One region of the Streptomyces sp. NPDC048018 genome, then DNA from elsewhere that is predicted to be linked to it. Evidence: predicted binding sites of a transcription regulator. Region 1 holds the regulator's gene; the other holds the start of a gene.
The links. The regulator HspR, encoded in region 1, represses chaperone genes until heat shock. The targets are predictions, from matches to a motif close to TTGAGNNNNNNNNNCTCAA.
Positions count from the first base shown of each region.

Region 2: lon (endopeptidase La) is a predicted target of HspR. The motif match lies at 3,254-3,272, and genes of this name have one in related genera.

Region 1 is NZ_JBIDBK010000005.1:293,017-302,503, forward strand. Features, by position in the region: gene ACGF1Z_RS21240 (helix-turn-helix transcriptional regulator) at 1-543, shown strand, start outside; gene ACGF1Z_RS21245 (hypothetical protein) at 540-1,016, shown strand; gene ACGF1Z_RS21250 (heat shock protein transcriptional repressor HspR) at 1,091-1,540, opposite strand; gene dnaJ (molecular chaperone DnaJ) at 1,545-2,723, opposite strand; gene grpE (nucleotide exchange factor GrpE) at 2,754-3,395, opposite strand; gene dnaK (molecular chaperone DnaK) at 3,395-5,239, opposite strand; gene ACGF1Z_RS21270 (sugar transferase) at 5,455-5,976, shown strand; gene ACGF1Z_RS21275 ((Fe-S)-binding protein) at 6,139-8,394, shown strand; gene ACGF1Z_RS21280 (Yip1 family protein) at 9,084-9,487, shown strand, end outside.
Region 2 is NZ_JBIDBK010000006.1:107,411-116,897, forward strand. Features, by position in the region: gene ACGF1Z_RS23805 (ATP-binding protein) at 1-204, opposite strand, end outside; gene ACGF1Z_RS23810 (response regulator transcription factor) at 291-1,025, opposite strand; gene ACGF1Z_RS23815 (spermidine synthase) at 1,098-1,769, opposite strand; gene ACGF1Z_RS23820 (hypothetical protein) at 1,958-2,482, opposite strand; gene ACGF1Z_RS23825 (GNAT family N-acetyltransferase) at 2,529-3,164, opposite strand; gene lon (endopeptidase La) at 3,295-5,706, shown strand; gene ACGF1Z_RS23835 (glutamate--cysteine ligase) at 5,925-7,076, opposite strand; gene ACGF1Z_RS23840 (lytic polysaccharide monooxygenase) at 7,344-8,213, opposite strand; gene ACGF1Z_RS23845 (lysozyme) at 8,413-9,249, opposite strand; gene ACGF1Z_RS23850 (MarR family winged helix-turn-helix transcriptional regulator) at 9,475-9,487, shown strand, end outside.

The DNA of each region.
Region 1 (9,487 bases):
GCCCACACGTTCGGCGAAGCCCTGCGCCGGGTGCGGCCGTTGCTCGGCAAGGGCATCAAGATGCGCACGCTCTACCAGCACACGGCGCGCCACCAGCCCATCACCCTGGCCTACTTGGAGCGCATCGGGTCCGAGGTCGAGGTCCGCACGCTGGAAGAGATCATCGACCGGCTCATCATCGTCGACCGCAAGGTCGCCTTCGTGCCGGCCAGCCGCGACCGCACCATCGCGCTCGAACTGCGCCACCAGGGCCTCGTCGAGTACCTCGGCGGCGTCTTCGACCAGTTCTGGCTCCAGGCCACGCCGCTGGACGCCCCCGTGACCTACGAGCCGATGCTCAGCGGCATCAGCGGCGTGCAGCGCTCCATCGCCAAGCTCCTCGTCGAGGGGCTCGTCGACGAGGCCATCGCCCGCCGCCTCGGCATGAACGTGCGCACCTGCCGTGCCCACATCGCCAAGCTCGCCGCCGCCCTCGGCAGCGGCAGCCGCGCCCAGCTCGGCTATCTCATCGCCCGCTCCGGCATCCTCGAACGGGACGCATGACCGACGTGTACCTCCGGATCCACCTCGACACCCGCGCCGGCGCCCTCCGGGTCGACGGCCACGGCCTGCCCACCGTGGAGCTCGAACGGGCCGCCGGGAGCGCCGCCGACCGCCACACCCCCATCGGCACCCGCGACGCCGCGCTGCTCGCCCTCACCGTCGACGGGCGCCCGGCCGCACTCCGCCCCGCCAAGGGCCGTCTCTCGCGCCGCTCGTACCGCGTCGACGCGACCGTGGACGGGCGCCGCTACCGGCTCGTGCCCTGCTCGTACGGCGAGAGCGGGCTCACCCGCGACGGGCGCCGTCTCGGCACCCTGGAGTCCACCGGGGACGGCCGCGTCGACGCCGGCTGGGAGCAGGACGCGGACGCGCTCGACCAGGCCCTCGGGACCGCCCTCGCCGCCGCCTTCGGCACCGGGGCGCAGCCCTGGTGGCACACGGCCGTCGAGATCGTCTCCGAACTCCTGCCGTAGCGCCCGCCGGTGAACGCGACGAGCCCCCTCCGAAGAGGGGGCTCGTCCGCAAGGAGCCTCGTGCGAGGAGGGGGCTATTCGCCGCGCTTGTGCCCCGGCCGCCACACCACCAGGGCGCTCGCCTGCTGCACGTCCGTGTACGGGACCAGGTCGCGCCGGTAGGAGGCGTGGACCTGGGCCTCGCGCTGACGCATCGCCGCCGCAGCGCCCTCGACCGCCGTCGACAGCTCGGCCACCCGGGCCTGGAGGGCCGCCACCTGGTTCTCCAGTTCGATGATGCGCTTGATGCCGGCCAGGTTGATGCCCTCGTCCTGCGACAGCTGCTGCACCTGACGGAGCAGCTCGATGTCACGGGCCGAGTAGCGGCGGCCCCGCCCGGCCGTGCGGTCCGGGGAGACCAGGCCGAGACGGTCGTACTGACGCAGTGTCTGGGGGTGCAGCCCGGAGAGCTGGGCCGCCACCGAGATGACGTACACCGGTGTCTCGTCGGTCAGCTGGTAGGGATTGCGACGCCGGCCTTCCATCTCCTCAAGCTCCCTTCGCGGCCTGGAACAGCTCTGCCCTGGGGTCCTCGCCCGTCGTGGCCTCGCGGTAGGTCTCCAGGGCCTCGCGGGCCTTGTCGTCCAGCTCCTTCGGCACCGCGACCTCCACCGTGATCAGCAGGTCGCCGCGGGTGCCGTCCTTGCGGACCGCGCCCTTGCCGCGGGCCCGCATGGTGCGTCCGTTGGGAGTGCCCGCGGGCAGCTTCAGCGTCACCGCGGGGCCGCCCAGGGTCGGCACCTTGATCTCGCCGCCGAGCGCCGCCTCGTCGAACGTGACGGGCACCGTGACGGTGAGGTTGTCGTCCTTGCGGCCGAACACCGGGTGGGCGTCGACGTGCACGACGACGTACAGGTCGCCGTGCGGCCCGCCGCGCTCGCCCGGGGCGCCCTTGCCGCGCAGCCGGATCTTCTGGTTGTCGCTCACGCCCGCCGGGATGCGGACCTGCATGGTGCGGGAGGACTTGGCCCGCCCGCTGCCCTTGCAGACCTCGCAGGGGGTCTCGGCGATGAGGCCGCGCCCCTTGCAGTCCACGCACGGGTCGGTCAGCGAGAAGCCGCCACCGCTGCCGCGCGAGACCTGCCCGGTGCCGACACAGGTCGGGCACACCCGCGGGGTGCCGTTCTTGTCGCCGGTGCCCGAACACGCCTTGCAGGGCTGCTGGCTGGACATCCGCAGCGGCACCGTGGCGCCCTCGATGGCCTCGGTGAAGCTGAGCGTCACCTCGGACTCGATGTCCTGGCCGCGACGCGGCTGCGTACGGGTGCCCGCGCCGCCCGCGCCCCGGTTGAACAGGCCGCCGAAGACGTCACCGATGCCGCCGCCGAAGCCGCCGGCGCCCCCGGCCCCGCCCTGGGCGCCCCCGAAGAGGTCGCCCAGGTCGAAGTTGAAGGAGCCGCCGCCCGGGCCGCCGGCCCGGAAGCCGCCGTTGCCGAACAGGGCGCGGGCGTCGTCGTACTCCTTGCGCTTCTTCGGGTCGCCGAGGATGTCGTTGGCCTCGGAGATCTCCTTGAAGCGCTCCTCCGCCTTGGTGTCGCCCTTGTTGGCGTCCGGGTGGTTCTCGCGGGCGAGCTTCCGGTACGCCTTCTTGATCTCGGCGTCGGAGGCGTCCTTGGGGACGCCGAGAACCTTGTAGTAGTCCTTCTCGACGAAGTCCTTCGTGCTCATCGACGTCCCTCCTCTCGGACGATCGTCGCGCTAGCCCTCGTCGGGGCCACCGCTCTCCTCGTCGGCCTTCTTCTCTTCCTTGGCGGCCGGAGCCGCGCCCGGCTGGGGCTCGGCGACGGCCACGCGCGCGGGGCGGATGGTCCGCTCGCCGATCCGGTACCCAGGCTGCAGGATCGCCACGCAGGTCGTCTCGGTGACGTCCGGCGCGTACGAGTGCATCAGGGCCTCGTGGATCGTCGGGTCGAAGGGCTCGCCCTCCTTGCCGAACTGCTGCAGACCCATCTTGGCGGCGACGGTCTCCAGCGACTCGGCGACCGACTTGAACCCGCCCACGAGCTCGCCGTGCTCACGGGCCCGGCCGATGTCGTCGAGCACGGGCAGGAGTTCGGTCAGGAGGCTCGCGACGGCGATCTCCTTGACCGTCACCCGGTCCCGCTCCACCCGGCGGCGGTAGTTCTGGTACTCGGCCTGGAGCCGCTGGAGGTCCGCGGTGCGCTCGGAGAGCGCGGTGCGGGTCTGGTCCAGCTGGGCCAGCAGAGCTACGTCCGTAGCGTCCCCGGCCGGGGCCGCCCCCTCCGCCTGGTCGGCGGACTCGGCGGCCTCGGTCTCCTCGGGCGTGCCGTCGGCGGGGACGTCGGGCTTCTCCTCGAAGCCCGGGGTCTCCTCCGACATCAGGCAGCGCCACCCTTCGGCTTGTCCTCGTCGACGATCTCGGCGTCGACGACGTCGTCGTCCTGGGCCTGGGCCTGGCCGGCGTCGGCGCCACCCGCGGCCTGGGCGGCCTGGGCGTCGGCGTACATGGCCTGGCCGAGCTTCTGGGAGACGGCCGCGAGCTTCTCGGTGGCGGTGCGGATCTCCGCGGTGTCCTCGCCCTTGAGCTTGTCCTTCAGCTCGGCGACGGCGGTCTCGACCTCGGTCCTGACCTCACCGGGGACCTTGTCCTCGTTGTCCTTGAGGAACTTCTCCGTCTGGTAGACGAGCTGCTCGCCCTGGTTGCGGCTCTCGGCGGCCTCGCGGCGGCGGTGGTCCTCCTCCGCGTACTGCTCGGCCTCCTGACGCATCCGGTCGACCTCGTCCTTGGCGAGCGAAGAACCGCCGGTGACGGTCATCTTCTGCTCCTTGCCCGTGCCGAGGTCCTTCGCGGTCACGTGCATGATGCCGTTCGCGTCGATGTCGAAGGAGACCTCGATCTGCGGGACGCCACGCGGGGCCGGCGGCAGGCCGGTCAGCTCGAACATGCCGAGCTTCTTGTTGTACGCCGCGATCTCGCGCTCGCCCTGGTAGACCTGGATCTGCACCGACGGCTGGTTGTCCTCGGCCGTCGTGAAGATCTCGGACCGCTTGGTCGGGATCGTGGTGTTGCGCTCGATCAGCTTGGTCATGATGCCGCCCTTGGTCTCGATGCCGAGGGACAGCGGGGTCACGTCGAGGAGCAGGACGTCCTTGACCTCACCCTTGAGGACACCGGCCTGGAGCGTGGCGCCGATGGCGACGACCTCGTCCGGGTTCACACCCTTGTTGGCCTCCTTGCCGCCGGTCAGCTCCTTGACGAGCTCGGCGACGGCGGGCATACGGGTGGAACCGCCGACCAGGACGACGTGGTCGATCTCGCTGAGGGAGATGCCGGCGTCCTTGATGACGTTGTGGAACGGGGTCTTGCAGCGCTCGAGCAGGTCGGCGGTGAGCTGCTGGAACTGGGCGCGCGTGAGCTTCTCGTCCAGGTGCAGCGGACCCTCGGCGGAGGCCGTGATGTAGGGAAGGTTGATCGTGGTCTCCGTGGAGGAGGACAGCTCGATCTTGGCCTTCTCGGCGGCCTCGCGCAGACGCTGCAGGGCCATCTTGTCCTTGGACAGGTCGACGCCGTGGCCGTTCGCGAACTGCTTCACCAGGTAGTCGACGACGCGCTGGTCCCAGTCGTCACCACCGAGGTGGTTGTCACCGTTGGTGGCCTTCACCTCGACGACGCCGTCGCCGATCTCCAGGAGGGACACGTCGAAGGTGCCGCCACCGAGGTCGAAGACGAGGATGATCTGCTCGTCCTTGTCGAGGCCGTACGCGAGCGCGGCCGCGGTGGGCTCGTTGACGATACGGAGGACGTTCAGACCGGCGATCTCGCCGGCCTCCTTCGTCGCCTGACGCTCGGAGTCGTTGAAGTAGGCCGGGACGGTGATGACCGCGTCGGTCACCTTCTCGCCCAGGTAGGCCTCGGCGTCACGCTTCAGCTTCTGAAGGATGAACGCGGACATCTGCTGCGGGTTGAAGGTCTTCCCGTCGAGCTCGATCTTCCAGTCCGTGCCCATGTGACGCTTCACGGACCGGATGGTCCGGTCGACGTTGGTGACCGCCTGGCGCTTGGCGACCTCGCCGACGAGCACCTCACCGTTCTTCGCGAAGGCGACGACGGACGGCGTGGTCCTGGCGCCCTCGGCGTTGGTGATGACGGTGGGCTCGCCGCCTTCCAGAACGCTGACGACGGAGTTAGTCGTGCCCAGGTCGATGCCGACCGCACGTGCCATTTCGATTCCTCCAGCTGACCGACTTGAGTGGAACTGACTCAAGGATGCACGACCCCTGGGCGAGAGTCAACAGACATGAGTCGGGTCGACTCAACTCTTCGCCATCCCTGGCACTCAACGAACGCGTCTCCGGGGCGCGTCGTTCCCCGCCCCGGCACCCCGCGCGTGAGAGAGTCCGGGCATATCCCATGATTCTCGCCGGAAGGTGGAGGCGCATGACGGCGAAGCGCGCGTTCGACATCGCGGGCGGACTCGTCCTCCTCACCCTGCTGTCCCCGCTGATCGCCGCCGTCGCCCTCTCCGTCACCCTCGGAACGGGCGGCACGCGCGCGGGGAGCACGGCCGGACCGCTGCGCCGCCGCCCGGTCGCGGGTCTGGGCGACCGGACCTTCACGATGCTGACCTTCCGCACGAAGAGCCCGCTGGCGAACCTGCCGCTGCTGTTCCATGTCGTCCGCGGCGAGATGTCGCTGGTCGGACCGTGCCCGCTGGCGCCCGGACACCGGGAGAGCAGGGGGGACGGGCGGCGCCGGCTGTCCGTACGGCCGGGGATGACGGGGCCGTGGCAGGTCAGCGGGCGTTCGGAGCTGCCCTGGGAGGAGCGCGAGCTGCTCGATCTCCACTATGTGGACCACCACTGGCTCGGCATGGACCTGGTGATCCTGGCGCGTACCCTGCCAGCAGTCCGTAAACGACTCCACGCGCCCCGCGCAGCCCGTACGGCAAGGGTTGCCTGAGCGACACAGATCACCGTGGGCTCCGCTACAGTGCGCGGCCGCTACCCGGTAATCTCGTCACGGACTGAATAAGTTACCGCTTAGTAGTGCCACACTCGACAGTGCCCGGAGCACTGGCGGGTGCCGGTGCTCCGCCTCGCAGGCCCGCCCGAGGAGCCCCTCATGCAACTCGCCGCGATCGTCGTGTCGATCGTCATCACGGTGGTAGCCGTCGCGCTGTTCGGCCGCGCCATCGCGCAGATCTACCGCTTCGTGCGGCTCGGTCAGCCGGTGCCCGCGGGAACGCGCACCGGCGACCCGACGCAGCGCACCGTCACCCTGGTCAAGGAATTCCTCGGCCACACCCGGATGAACCGCTGGGGCGTCGTCGGCGTGGCGCACTGGTTCGTGGCGGTGGGCTTCTTCTCCCTCCTGCTCACGATCGTCAACGCCTTCGGTCAGCTCTTCCAGGCGGACTGGCTCATCCCGATCATCGGCGACTGGCTGCCGTACGAGATCTTCACCGAGTTCCTCGGCCTGATGACCGTCCTCGGCATCGTCACGCTGATCGTGATCCGCCAGCTCAGCAAGCCCACCAAGGCCGGCCGCAAGTCCCGCTTCGCGGGCTCCAAGACGGGCCAGGCCTACTTCGTCGAGGCCGTCATCCTCATCGTCGGCGTCTGCATCATGACGCTGCGCGCGCTCGAGGGCGTCCAGCACCACGTGACCGGCTGGGAGCCGGGCTTCTTCGCCTCCTACCCGCTGATCGCCCTGCTCGACGGCGCCGACCTGGGCACGATCCAGAACCTCACGTACTTCTTCGCGGCGCTGAAGATCGTCACGTCCTTCACCTGGATGATCACGGTCTCGCTGAACACCAACATGGGTGTCGCCTGGCACCGCTTCCTGGGCTTCCCGAACATCTGGTTCAAGCGCAACGCCGACGGCTCCACCGCCCTCGGCCCGCTGCAGCCGATGACCTCCGGCGGCAAGCCGATCGACTTCGAGGACCCGGGCGAGGACGACGTCTACGGCGTCTCCCAGGTCGAGCAGTTCTCCTGGAAGGGCATCCTCGACTTCTCCACGTGCACCGAGTGCGGCCGCTGCCAGTCGCAGTGCCCCGCCTGGAACACGGGCAAGCCGCTCTCCCCGAAGCTCCTCATCATGTCGCTGCGCGACCACGCGCACGCCAAGGCGCCGTACCTGCTCGCGGGCGGCGGCAAGGACATGGAGGGCAACGAGAAGGCCACCGAGGAGCAGCTCAAGGACGTCCCCGCGGCGGCGATCGCCGAGGCCGAGCGCCCGCTGATCGGCACCGCCGAGGAGAACGGCGTCATCGACCCGGACGTCCTGTGGTCCTGCACCACCTGCGGCGCCTGCGTCGAGCAGTGCCCGGTCGACATCGAGCACATCGACCACATCGTCGACATGCGCCGCTACCAGGTCATGATCGAGTCCGCCTTCCCGTCGGAGGCCGGCACGATGCTGAAGAACCTGGAGAAGAAGGGCAACCCCTGGGGTCTGGCCAAGAAGCAGCGCGTCGAGTGGACCAAGGAGGTCGACTTCGAGGTCCCGATCGTCGGCAAGGACATCGAGGACCTCAGCGAGGTCGACTACCTCTACTGGGTCGGCTGCGCCGGCGCCCTGGAGGACCGCGCCAAGAAGACCACCAAGGCCTTCGCCGAGCTGCTGCACATCGCGGGCGTCAAGTTCGCGATCATGGGCGGCGACGAGAAGTGCACCGGTGACTCCCCGCGCCGTCTGGGCAACGAGCCGCTGTTCCAGCAGCTCGGCCAGGAGAACGTCGCGATGCTGAACATGGCGTTCGGCGAGGACGACGAGGACGAGGCGACGAAGAAGCCGAAGTCGGCGAAGAAGATCGTCTCGACCTGCCCGCACTGCTTCAACACGATCGCCAACGAGTACCCGCAGCTCGGCGGCGACTACGAGGTCATCCACCACACCCAGCTGCTCCAGCACCTCATCGACGAGGGCAAGCTGATCCCGGTGACCCCGGTCGAGGGCCTCATCACCTACCACGACCCGTGCTACCTGGGCCGTCACAACAAGGTCTACACGCCGCCGCGCGAGATCATGTCCGCCGTCCCCGGCCTGCGCCAGCAGGAGATGCACCGCCACAAGGAGCGCGGCTTCTGCTGCGGCGCCGGTGGTGCGCGGATGTGGATGGAGGAGCGGATCGGCAAGCGCATCAACACCGAGCGCGTGGACGAGGCGCTGTCCCTCAACCCGGACATCGTCTCCACCGCCTGCCCGTTCTGCCTCGTCATGCTGACGGACTCCGTCAACGGCAAGAAGAACGACGGCAAGGCCAAGGAGAGCCTCCAGGTCGTCGACGTGGCGCAGCTGCTGCTCGACTCGGTGAAGACCCCGGTCGAGCCGGAGCCGAAGCCGACGGAGGAGACGGAACCCGCGGTCTGACGGGTTTCGAACACGACATGCCGAAGGGCGGCCCCCGCGGAGACGCGGAGGCCGCCCTTCGGCGTCGGCGGCGCAGGGTCGGAGGCTCGGGTACGGCCGTACCGGGGCGGACGCTCCGGCCGTTCCGGGTCGGTCGGCGCCGCGCGCGAGCCGTAGCGGGTCGAAGGCTCCGCTCCGGCCGCACCCGGGGCGGGGACGCCCCGGCCGTTCCGGGTCGGTCGGCGCCGCGCGCCCGTCCCGCCGGCGTAGGGCGAAGCCGAGGCCGGTGGGACGGAGGAGGGCCATGCGACGCCCGTGCCGCCGAGAGCCCTCGCGGGGGTCACCGGAGGCGGCCGGGGCGTTCCCCGCCCGGCGCGGGCTCCGCGGGGCCCTGGGGGACCGCGGAGCGGGCCACGACGCCGGCGCCCGCCGCCGCGCGGTGCACTTCCGTACGAGCCTGCCGGCGAGCTCGTGGGCCCCGCCGTCGCCGCCCTGCCGAAGGGTGCCGACGCCGACGAGGCGCCGGCCGGCCCCGTATGAGCGTCACATCCGATTCGTCACGGCTTCCGCAAGACTCCGGCACGGCGTGGCCACCCCCGAGACCCCCGAAACCGCCCGAGACCCCCGAGACCCCCTAGGGGATGTCACAGCTCTGCCGCACTCTCCCGGCATGGCGCGAGGTCACAGCGGGAGCGGGTACGTTTCATGACGTGGCTGGATTCAGGAACGGACGCGGCCGGGCCGGTGGCCCCCCGCAACAACGACCGCAGCAGGCGCCCTACGGGTACAACGCGCCCCCGCCGCCGTACCCGCAGCAGCACCAGCAGCAACCGCGGCAGCAATGGGCTCAGCAGCAGGGGTACGGGGACGGGGAGCCGGAGTACTTCGGCGACCCGCACGCGCCGCAGCAGCACCCGCGGCAGCACTACGCCGCCAACAACCCGGGCCACACCCAGGTCTTCAGCGTCAACGACGACCCGTACGGCGAGCCGGCCGCGTACCAGGCCGGCGCCGCCCCGGTCCCCACGGGCCCCCGGCTACCCTGGAAGGGCCTCCTGAGCGGCATCGTGCTGCGTCCGGCAGACACGTTTCTGCGGATGCGGGACCACGCCGT
Region 2 (9,487 bases), on a different contig from region 1:
GCCCGCGACCGTGTTCATCTCGTCCAGCGGGGCCGTCAGGGACTGCGCCACGAACTGGGTGATCAGCAGCGTCGCGATCATCGCGAAGACCGTGATGTAGCGGAACTCGGTCGAGGTCCGGATCGCCACCAGGGCCAGACCCGAGGTCAGCAGGACCGCCCCGACCACCAGGGCGCCCAGCTTCGTCTTGATCGAGATCGCTATGCGGCGCCGCCGCCCCGGACGCCCGGGGCGGGCCGGCCGCGCGGGGCGCCCGGGCCGTGCCGGCCGCTCTCCCGACCCTCGCCGGCTCACGGCGCCGGGGTCTCCAGTGCGTACCCGACGCCGTGGACCGTACGGATCCGCTCGGCCCCGATCTTCCGGCGCAGCGCCTTGATGTGGCTGTCCACGGTCCGGGTGCCGGAGGCGTCCGCCCAGTCCCACACCTCGGCGAGCAGCTGCTCGCGCGAGAGCACCGCGCGCGGGGTGTTCGCCAGGCAGACGAGCAGGTCGAACTCGGTCGGCGTCAGGTGCACGTCCTCGGCCTTGACCCGGACCCGGCGCTGCGCGTGGTCGATCTCCAGTTCGCCGAGCCGCAGGATGCCGCTGCGCGGCGTCACCGCCGCGAGCGCGGCCCGCTCCACCCGGCGCAGCAGCACGTGCACCCGGGCGGCCAGCTCACGCATCGAGAACGGCTTCGTCATGTAGTCGTCGGCACCGACGCCGAGGCCGACCAGCATGTCCGTCTCGTCGTCCCTCGCGGTGAGCATCAGGACCGGGACGGGCCGCTGGGCCTGCACTCGGCGGCAGACCTCCAGGCCGTCGAAGCCGGGGAGCATGACGTCGAGCACCATGAGGTCCGGCTGCCAGGCCTCGGCGGCGTCCACGGCGGCCGGGCCGTCGCTCGCGGTCTGCACGAGGAAGCCCTCGGCGCGCAACCGGGCGGCGATGGCGTCCACGATCGTGGTGTCGTCCTCGACGACGAGGACTCTGCGCTGGGCCCCCGGAGTCGCCGCACCCTGGTTCGTGGTGTGTGTCTGCTCCATTGCCCCGCCTCGCGTCGCCGATGTCGGTGCAGCAGCCTAGAGGCAGCGGCGCGGTCAAGGCTACGCAGGCGATCACACGGGCCGGACGGCGAGGTGGACCACATCGGGGACGCCCCGGGCAACCGGGATCTCTTCGGTCCGTACCCCGTTGAATCCGGCATTCCGCAACGACTCTTCGAAATCGGCTGACGGCTGTGCCGACCATACGGCGAGGATTCCGCCCGGGTTGAGGCGGGCCGCGCAGAGGCCCAATCCCTCGGCGGAGTAAAGGGATTCGTTGTCCTCGGTGACCGTCCAGTCGGGCCCGTTGTCGATGTCCAGACAGAGGGCGTCGTACGTGTCCGGGGTGGTGCGGAGATAGGTGAGCAGGTCCGTGTGCAGGATCACGGTGCGCGGGTCGGCGAGCGCGGCGCCCGAGATCGCCGCGAGCGGACCCCCGCGGTGCCACTCGATGATCGCGCCCTCACGCTCGGCGACGGCGATCGTGCCCCAGCGGGGTTCGGCGGCTGCGTGCGCGAGCGAGAAGCCCACGCCCAGGCCGCCGATCAGCACCGAGGGGCGGGAGTGGCCGTCCGTCGGCAGCGCGTCCAGGGCCGCGTCGATCAGCAGGCGTTCCGAGCGTCCGTCGGAGGTGTCCATCAGGAAGGTGCCGTTGGCGATGATCTCGAAGTGTGTGTCGCGCTGCCGCAGGACGACTTCTCCGTACGGACCCTCACGGCGGTCGAGGGTGACGGGACTTGACATGTTCACACTCCGTGGCTCGGTAGGTACGGGCTGTCCCGGCCATCCTCACCAAGTGCGGTCGGCCGGGACAAACCCTTAACGCCTCCGGAGGCGCGGGGCCTCGTGCCGTCCGGCGGGTCCGGGCGCGCGGGTCCGGGCGTGCGGGTCCGGGCGTGCGTGGTCGGCCGTCGGGCCCCGGGGTGAGGGCCTCAGGGGGAGGTGGGCGGGTGGCCTTCGGGCAGGGCCTTGAAGACCCGCTCCAGGGCGGCCGGCCGGTCCTCGCCGTCCTGGGTGACGACGAGCCGGTGGGCGTACGTGACGGAGTACGTGAAGCCGTCGGCGACCTGGCTCCCGGTGGGCCGGGCCGGCACCTTCGCGTACGCCGGGTCCTCCAGGGCGGCGCGCAGCTCGGCGACCTGCGCCGCGGTCAGGCGGCCCGAGGTGGGCGGCCGGGTGCCCTTGCGGAGCGTGTAGGTGCCGTCGTACTGCACGACCAGCTTGTTCCGGACCCCGGCGAGGCCGCCGTTCACGACCACCTCGACCAGGACCTCCTGGGGTGCCGGCTCGTCGGGGCGCCCGGTCGTGGCCGTGGGGCCGGGGGTCGGGCTACTGGGCGCCGGTGGGGAGCTGTGTCCCGAGTCGTCGGGGTCCGCCGCGGGGGCCTGGCTGCAGCCGGCCAGGGCGACGACCGCCGCCAGCACCGCCGCGGTCCCGTACCGCTTCACGTACTTCATGGGGTGAGCATGCCCGCACACCCCGCCCTCGCGCAGCCCGAACGCGTCAGCCCGTGCGCACGATGCCGGTGAGCGGGCCCCGGTGGTACCAGTCCAGGGAGTCGTAGAGCGCCATCCCGTCGGTGGTCGCCGCCAGCACGCCGGTCTCCGCGCCCGCCTGTGCGGCCGCCGCCTCCAGGGTCCGCATGACGTTGGCGCCCAGCCCGCGACGGCGGTGGGCGGGGTCCGTCTCGATCTGGTCCGCGACGGCCGTGAGCCCGGTGGGCGCGATCTGTCCGCGGGCCGCGAGCGCCCCGTCGGGCGCGAGGATCCGGACCCGGATCACCCCGTCCCGGGTCTCCGTGGTGCGCGCGTAGCCCTCGGGAGGGGCGGGCCGGGCGGCCGGGTCGAGCTTCTTGGTCATCATGAACCCGGGGTCGTCCGGGACGGCCCACCCCTCGGTGATCCAGGGCGCGACCTCGTCTGGCGTCGCCATCACCTTGAGCCAGGCGTGCGGCTCGCGGATCTCCGCGCACAGCCGGCCCACGGACTCCGCGTCCGGGTGCGGCAGCACGTGCCGGAAGGGGTGCTTCGGCAGACCGACGTCGATCCGGTAGCCCCAGGGCTCGACGACGGCGGGTGGGGTGCCCCGGGAGACGGCCCAGCCGGCCACCCAGGCCGAAGTAATAGACGCAATATCCATGAGGGCATTACAGCCCCTGTTCGCGGCCCGTGGAGGGCTGATCGCTCAGAGCGAACACCCACCGGGGAACAATCAACCGCTCACATGCATTGAGTCGGCATAGCTCAACTTGACTGCCGAAGGGGAGATCATGGCTTCTGAGTCCGTGGCGTCCGCGCCGCTCACACTGCCTGTGCTGCCGCTCGACGACGAGGTCGTGCTGCCCGGAATGGTGGTGCCGCTGGACCTGTCCGACAACGACGTACGGGCCGCGGTCGAGGCCGCGCAGGCCGCCGCGCGAGGCGGGAACGGGAAGCCGCGCGTGCTGCTCGTGCCCCGGGTGGACGGCACGTACGCCGCGACCGGCGTCCTCGGCACCGTCGAGCAGGTCGGCCGGCTGTCCGACGGCGACCCCGGCGCGCTCATCCGCGGCCGGGGCCGCGTCCGCATCGGTGCCGGCACGACCGGGCCCGGCGGAGCCCTGTGGGTCGAGGGCGTCGTCGTGACGGAGACCCTGCCCGACCCGCTGCCCGGCGCCGTGACCGAACTGGTCAAGGAGTACAAGGCACTGGCCACCAGCTGGCTGAAGAAGCGCGGCGCCTGGCAGGTGGTGGACCGCGTCCAGCAGATCGAGGGCGTCGGTGCCCTCGCCGACAACTCCGGCTACTCGCCCTTCCTCACCGTCGAGCAGAAGGTCGAACTCCTGGAGACCGCCGACCCGGTCGCCCGCCTCAAGCTCGCCACCGCGCAGCTGCGCGAGCACCTGGCCGAGCAGGACGTCGCCGAGACCATCGCCAAGGACGTCCAGGAAGGCGTCGACAAGCAGCAGCGCGAGTTCCTGCTGAGGCGTCAGCTGGAGGCCGTGCGCAAGGAGCTGCGCGAGCTCAACGGCGAGACCGAGGGCGACGAGTCCGACGACTACCGCGCCCGGGTCGAGGCCGCCGACCTCCCCGAGAAGGTCCGCGAGGCGGCCCTCAAGGAGGTCGAGAAGCTGGAGCGTTCGAGCGACCAGTCGCCCGAGGGCTCCTGGATCCGCACCTGGCTCGACACCGTGCTCGAACTCCCCTGGAACGAGCGCACCGAGGACTCCTACGACATCCAGGCCGCGAAGGCGGTCCTGGACGCCGAGCACGCCGGCCTGGAGGACGTCAAGGAACGGATCACCGAGTACCTGGCTGTGCGCAAGCGGCGCGCCGACCGCGGCCTCGGCGTCGTCGGCGGGCGCCGCGGCGGCGCCGTCCTGGCCCTCGTCGGCCCGCCCGGCGTCGGCAAGACCTCCCTCGGCGAGTCCGTCGCGCACGCCATGGGGCGCAAGTTCGTCCGGGTCGCGCTGGGCGGCGTACGGGACGAGGCCGAGGTCCGCGGACACCGGCGCACGTACGTCGGCGCGCTGCCGGGCCGGATCGTCCGCGCGATCAAGGAGGCCGGGTCCATGAACCCGGTGGTCCTGCTCGACGAGATCGACAAGGTCGGCTCCGACTTCCGGGGCGACCCGGCGGCGGCGCTCCTGGAGGTGCTCGACCCGGCGCAGAACCACACCTTCCGCGACCACTACCTGGAGGTCGAACTCGATCTCAGCGACGTGGTCTTCCTCGCCACGGCGAACGTCCTCGAAGCCATCCCCGAGGCCCTGCTCGACCGCATGGAGCTGGTCCGGCTCGACGGCTACACCGAGGACGAGAAGGTCGTCATCGGCCGCGACCACCTGCTGCCCCGGCAGCTGGAGCGGGCCGGTCTGACGGAGGGCGAGGTCGTCCTGGAGGAGTCGGCGCTGCGCAGGCTGGCCGGCGAGTACACCCGGGAGGCCGGCGTCCGGAACCTGGAGCGGTCGATCGCCCGGCTGCTGCGCAAGGTGACCGCCCAGCACGAACTGGGCGAGCGGGAGCTCCCGTTCGCGGTCGGCGCCGACGATCTGCGCGGACTGATCGGGCGCCCGCACCACGTGCCCGAGTCGGCGCAGGACCCGGCCGAGCGCCGCACCGCGGTGCCGGGCGTGGCGACCGGACTCGCCGTGACGGGCGCCGGCGGCGACGTCCTGTTCGTCGAGGCCTCCCTCGCCGACCCCGAGACCGGCGCCGCCGGGCTGACCCTCACCGGTCAGCTGGGCGACGTGATGAAGGAGTCCGCGCAGATCGCCCTCTCCTTCCTCCGCTCGCACGGCGCGGAACTGGAGCTGCCCGTCACCGGTCTCAAGGACCGTGGCGTGCACATCCACTTCCCGGCGGGCGCGGTCCCCAAGGACGGTCCGAGCGCGGGCATCACGATGACGACGGCCCTCGCCTCGCTCCTGTCGGGCCGGCAGGTCCGCACGGACGTCGCGATGACCGGCGAGGTCTCCCTGACCGGCCGGGTGCTGCCCATCGGCGGCCTGAAGCAGAAGCTGCTGGCCGCACACCGGGCGGGCATCACCACCGTCGTGATCCCCAAGCGGAACGAGGCGGACCTGGACGACGTCCCCGCCGAGATCCTGGAGAAGCTGGAGGTCCACCCGGTCACGGACGTCCGGCAGGTCCTGGAGATCGCCCTCACCCCGGCGGAGGTGGCGGTGAGCGCGGCGGCCTGACCCACCCGCCTGACGCACGCGGAGTCCGGCGGCCGGGCGCACCCGTCAGCCCACTGCCGGACGAGCCCGGGCGCCGGCGGCTCCGGGCGTACCCGGCGGCGACACGACGCGCCCCGGCGACGGCCGGCCCGACGCGCCCCGGCGTTCGGCGGCTCCCGGCACGCCCCCGCGTCCCGTGACGGGGCGCCCTCCCTGGCGGAGGGCGCCCCCTCGGCGTCTCAGGCGGGGACGGTACGGCGCACGGCGTCGGCCACGACCGGGGCCAGGCTCACCCCGCCGGTGTGCGCGGCGCGCTGGAGGTCGGCCCCGGTGCCCCGGGCGAGCAGCAGCTCCGTGCCGCGCACCGCCCGGTCGAGGTCGCCCGTGGCCCGCAGCGCCGGGGTGACATGGTCGACCAGGGCCTCCAGCACGGCTGCGGCCGGGGCCGGGCGCCAGGTCAGCGGGTGCAGCAGCTCGCCGCCGAGACCGAAACGGCTGGCCCGCCAGGCCGCGAGGCGCAGCACGACGGTCGGCACCGGGTCGGCCTCACGGCCGGCCCGCCAGGCCCGCGCCTCCGTCTCCACCAGGGCGCGCACGAGCACGGCGAGGAGCAGGGCGTCCTCGGGGTGCTGGCACACGTCGCCGACCCGCACCTCCACCGTCGGGTAGCTGCGGGACAGCCGGGCGTCGAAGTAGACCATGTGGTCGTCGACGAGCACCTCGCTCGCCAGCATCGCCCGCGTGGTCTCCTCGTGGGCGTCGACGTCGCCGTACAGCTCGGCGGGCCCGCTCATCGGCCAGCGTGACCACAGCTGGTGGCGCCAGCTTGCGTACCCCGTGTCCTGGCCCTGCCAGAACGGCGAGTTGGCGCTGAGCGCGAGGAGCGGCGCGAGCCAGGGCCGGATCCGGTCCAGGACCCCGACGCCCTCCTCGGCCGAGGCGAGGTGCACGTGGACGTGGCAGGCGCAGGTCAGTTTGTCGTCGATGAGACGGGCGTAGCGGTCCTGGATGAGCCGGTAGCGGTCGCTGGGGGTGAGGAGCGGGTCGTAGCGCATGGGCGCGGTCGCGAGCGCCGCGACCGCGACCCCCGCCTCCTTGGCCGCGGCCGCGGCGGCGGACCTGGCCTGGCGCAGCTGTTCGGCGAGCTCGTCCGCCGTGACGCACGGCCGGGTGCCGATCTCCAGCATCTCGCGGAACAATTCGGGCTTCACCGGCTCGCCCCGGTCCGCCTTCGGCCGCACGTCGGCGTGCCAGGCGGCGATCTCGGTGACGGTGCCGGCGAGCGGCTGCGGAAGCCCGCTCCCGGGATCGACCAGGAGCAGCTCCTCCTCCACCCCGAGCGTGCGTGGTCCCGGCCCGCGGTGGTAGTCCCACGGCTGCTGATCCCGCATGGAGTGCTCTCCTTCACGGTCGGACGAGGTGCGCTGGCGGCCGTTCGAACAGAGCTCTCCCGAAGCTTGTCCACGGAGGCACCGCCTCCCACCCGTCCCGGGACGGATGGCGTGAAATCGATACCGGAGCACCGGAAAGGCCCCGGGAAGAGGACGTCGAACGTCCTCTTCCCGGGGCCGGGGCGAGCGGGCCGTCACCCGGTTGTGCGCGGCCTCACCGGGTGCGTGGGGCGGGCGGCGGCGGGCGGGTGGGCGCGGCCGGTCGGTCTACGACTCGCCGCGGCGGCGGGTGAGGAGGAGGCTGCCCGCGCCGAAGACGGCGAGTGCTCCGGCGCCCGCGAGGGCGAGGGGGAGCGGGGACGCGGGCGTCTCGGCGATGTCGGCGGAGAGCGCCGGGGGCCGCTCGTCGCCGCCGTGGCCCGCGTGGCTGACCGTGGAGAGCGGTGCGCCCGCGGTGAGTTCGGCCTCGGTGGGTGCCTCGGCCGCGGCCGAGGCCGCCGTACCGCCGAAGGTGACGTCCGAGCAGCTGTAGAAGGCCTCGGGGCTGTCGTTGCGCTGCCAGACCATGTAGACGATGTGGCGGCCGGTGCGGTTCGGGAGGGTGCCGTTGAAGGTGTAGTAGCCGTCGGTCGAGGTGCGGGTGGTGGTGTGGACGGCGACGGGGGTGGTGTCGAGGTCGGACCACTTCAGCGGCTGGGTGGGGTCGAAGCCCGGCCTGGTGATGTACATCGTCATGGTGCCCGAGTGCGGGGCGGTGACCCGGATCCGGAAGCCGAAGGTGCCGGCGGCGACCGCCGTGGCCGGCCAGTCGGTGCGGGCCCAGTCGAGCGCGCGGTACTTCTCGCGGTTGGCCGAGCAGAGCTTTCCGTCGGGGATCACCGTCTGGTGCCTGCCGTCGGCGTTGGCGATGTTGACCTCGTTCCAGTCGTAGAGCGGCTGGGTGCCCGAGTCGGCGACGAGGTCCTTGCACACCTGCGAGTCGGGGGACTCCGGTCCCTCCGCGTAGCAGGCCGCGATCCGGCTGACCGGGTCGAACACGGCGCCGTGGGCCTGCGCGGCGGTCGGGGTGAGGGCGGTCAGCGCCGCCGCCGCGGAGAGCGCGGCGACGAGGGCGGGGGTGCGGCGGTAAGGCGGCATGCGGGGGCTCTCTCTCGTGCGTGGGGGAGTACGGGTGAGCAACACACTGCGGACGTACGGGAGTTGCCGGCCGTACGCCGCCCCGAGGGTCGCATTGGTCCATACCAATGGGCAAGGGGTGTGACGAAGAAGGCGGGCCCCCGGGTGTGCCGCTCACCCGAGGGCCCGCCGCCCCACGCACGCGTCGCTCGCGCGCCCGTCAGCCGTTGGCCAGGGCCTGCACCCGCGAGTAGTCCCCGTTGAAGTGGTTGTGGTCGCCGACCGTCGGGCCGGACGAGGTGTACTGCCACATCGTGTAGTAGCCCCAGCCGGCCGGCAGCGTGCCGACCTCGGAGGCGTACCGGGCGATCCACAGCGGGTTGGCGCCGGCGAAGCCGCCGTAGTTGCCCGTGCACTGGGTCCACCAGCTCGTCGCCGTGTAGATCACCGGGTCGCGGCCGGTCCGCGCCTTGTAGCGGTCCACGAAGTCCCGGATCCAGGCGACCATCCCGGACTGCGTCTTGCCGTAGCAGGTCGCGCCGTACGGGTTCCACTCGATGTCCAGCGCACCCGGGAGCGTCCGGCCGTCCCTCGACCAGCCGCCGCCGTTGTTCACGAAGTAGTCCGCCTGCGCCGCGCCCGTCGTCGTGTCGGGGGTCGCGAAGTGGTACGTGCCGCGGATCATGCCCACGTTGTACGAGCCGTTGTACTGCTGCGTGAAGTAGGTGTTCTTGTAGTACGTGCCTTCCGTCGCCTTGACGTAGGCCCACTTCACCCCGCTGTTCCACAGCGTCTGCCAGGCCACGTTCCCGTTGTGGCTGGAGACGTCCACGCCCTCGGTCTGGACGGCCTGCGCGGAGACGCCGCCGGGCGCGCCGCCCTGGCCGTCGTGCGCGATCACGCCCATGCCCATGTAGGCGGAGCCGCGGGCCGGCGCCTGCCGGGCGCCGGGGTCCTGGGCGGCGTCGGCGGTCCCGGAGAGGGGCAGCGGGAGGAGGAGGGCCAGGGCCGCGAGGGCGGCGCCGGCGAGGGTCGTTCCGGATCTGTGCACACGCATTGCGTGCCTCCGAAAGGCTCGGTGGGGGGAGCGAGGTCGACATGTCTATGGTGTGGACATGTCAGGCGGGGTCGCCGTGGACGACGCTACGCACGTAGACCCGCCGGCGGAAGGGGGCCAGGGGGCTGCCGTTGGTCTACGCCTGCGAAATACTGAAAGAGCTGCGGCGATGGCCCGCGGCGCAAGAAACTTTCAGCGAGCGGAAAGCGTGCGAGGGGTGCTGACGTGCACGTAAGCG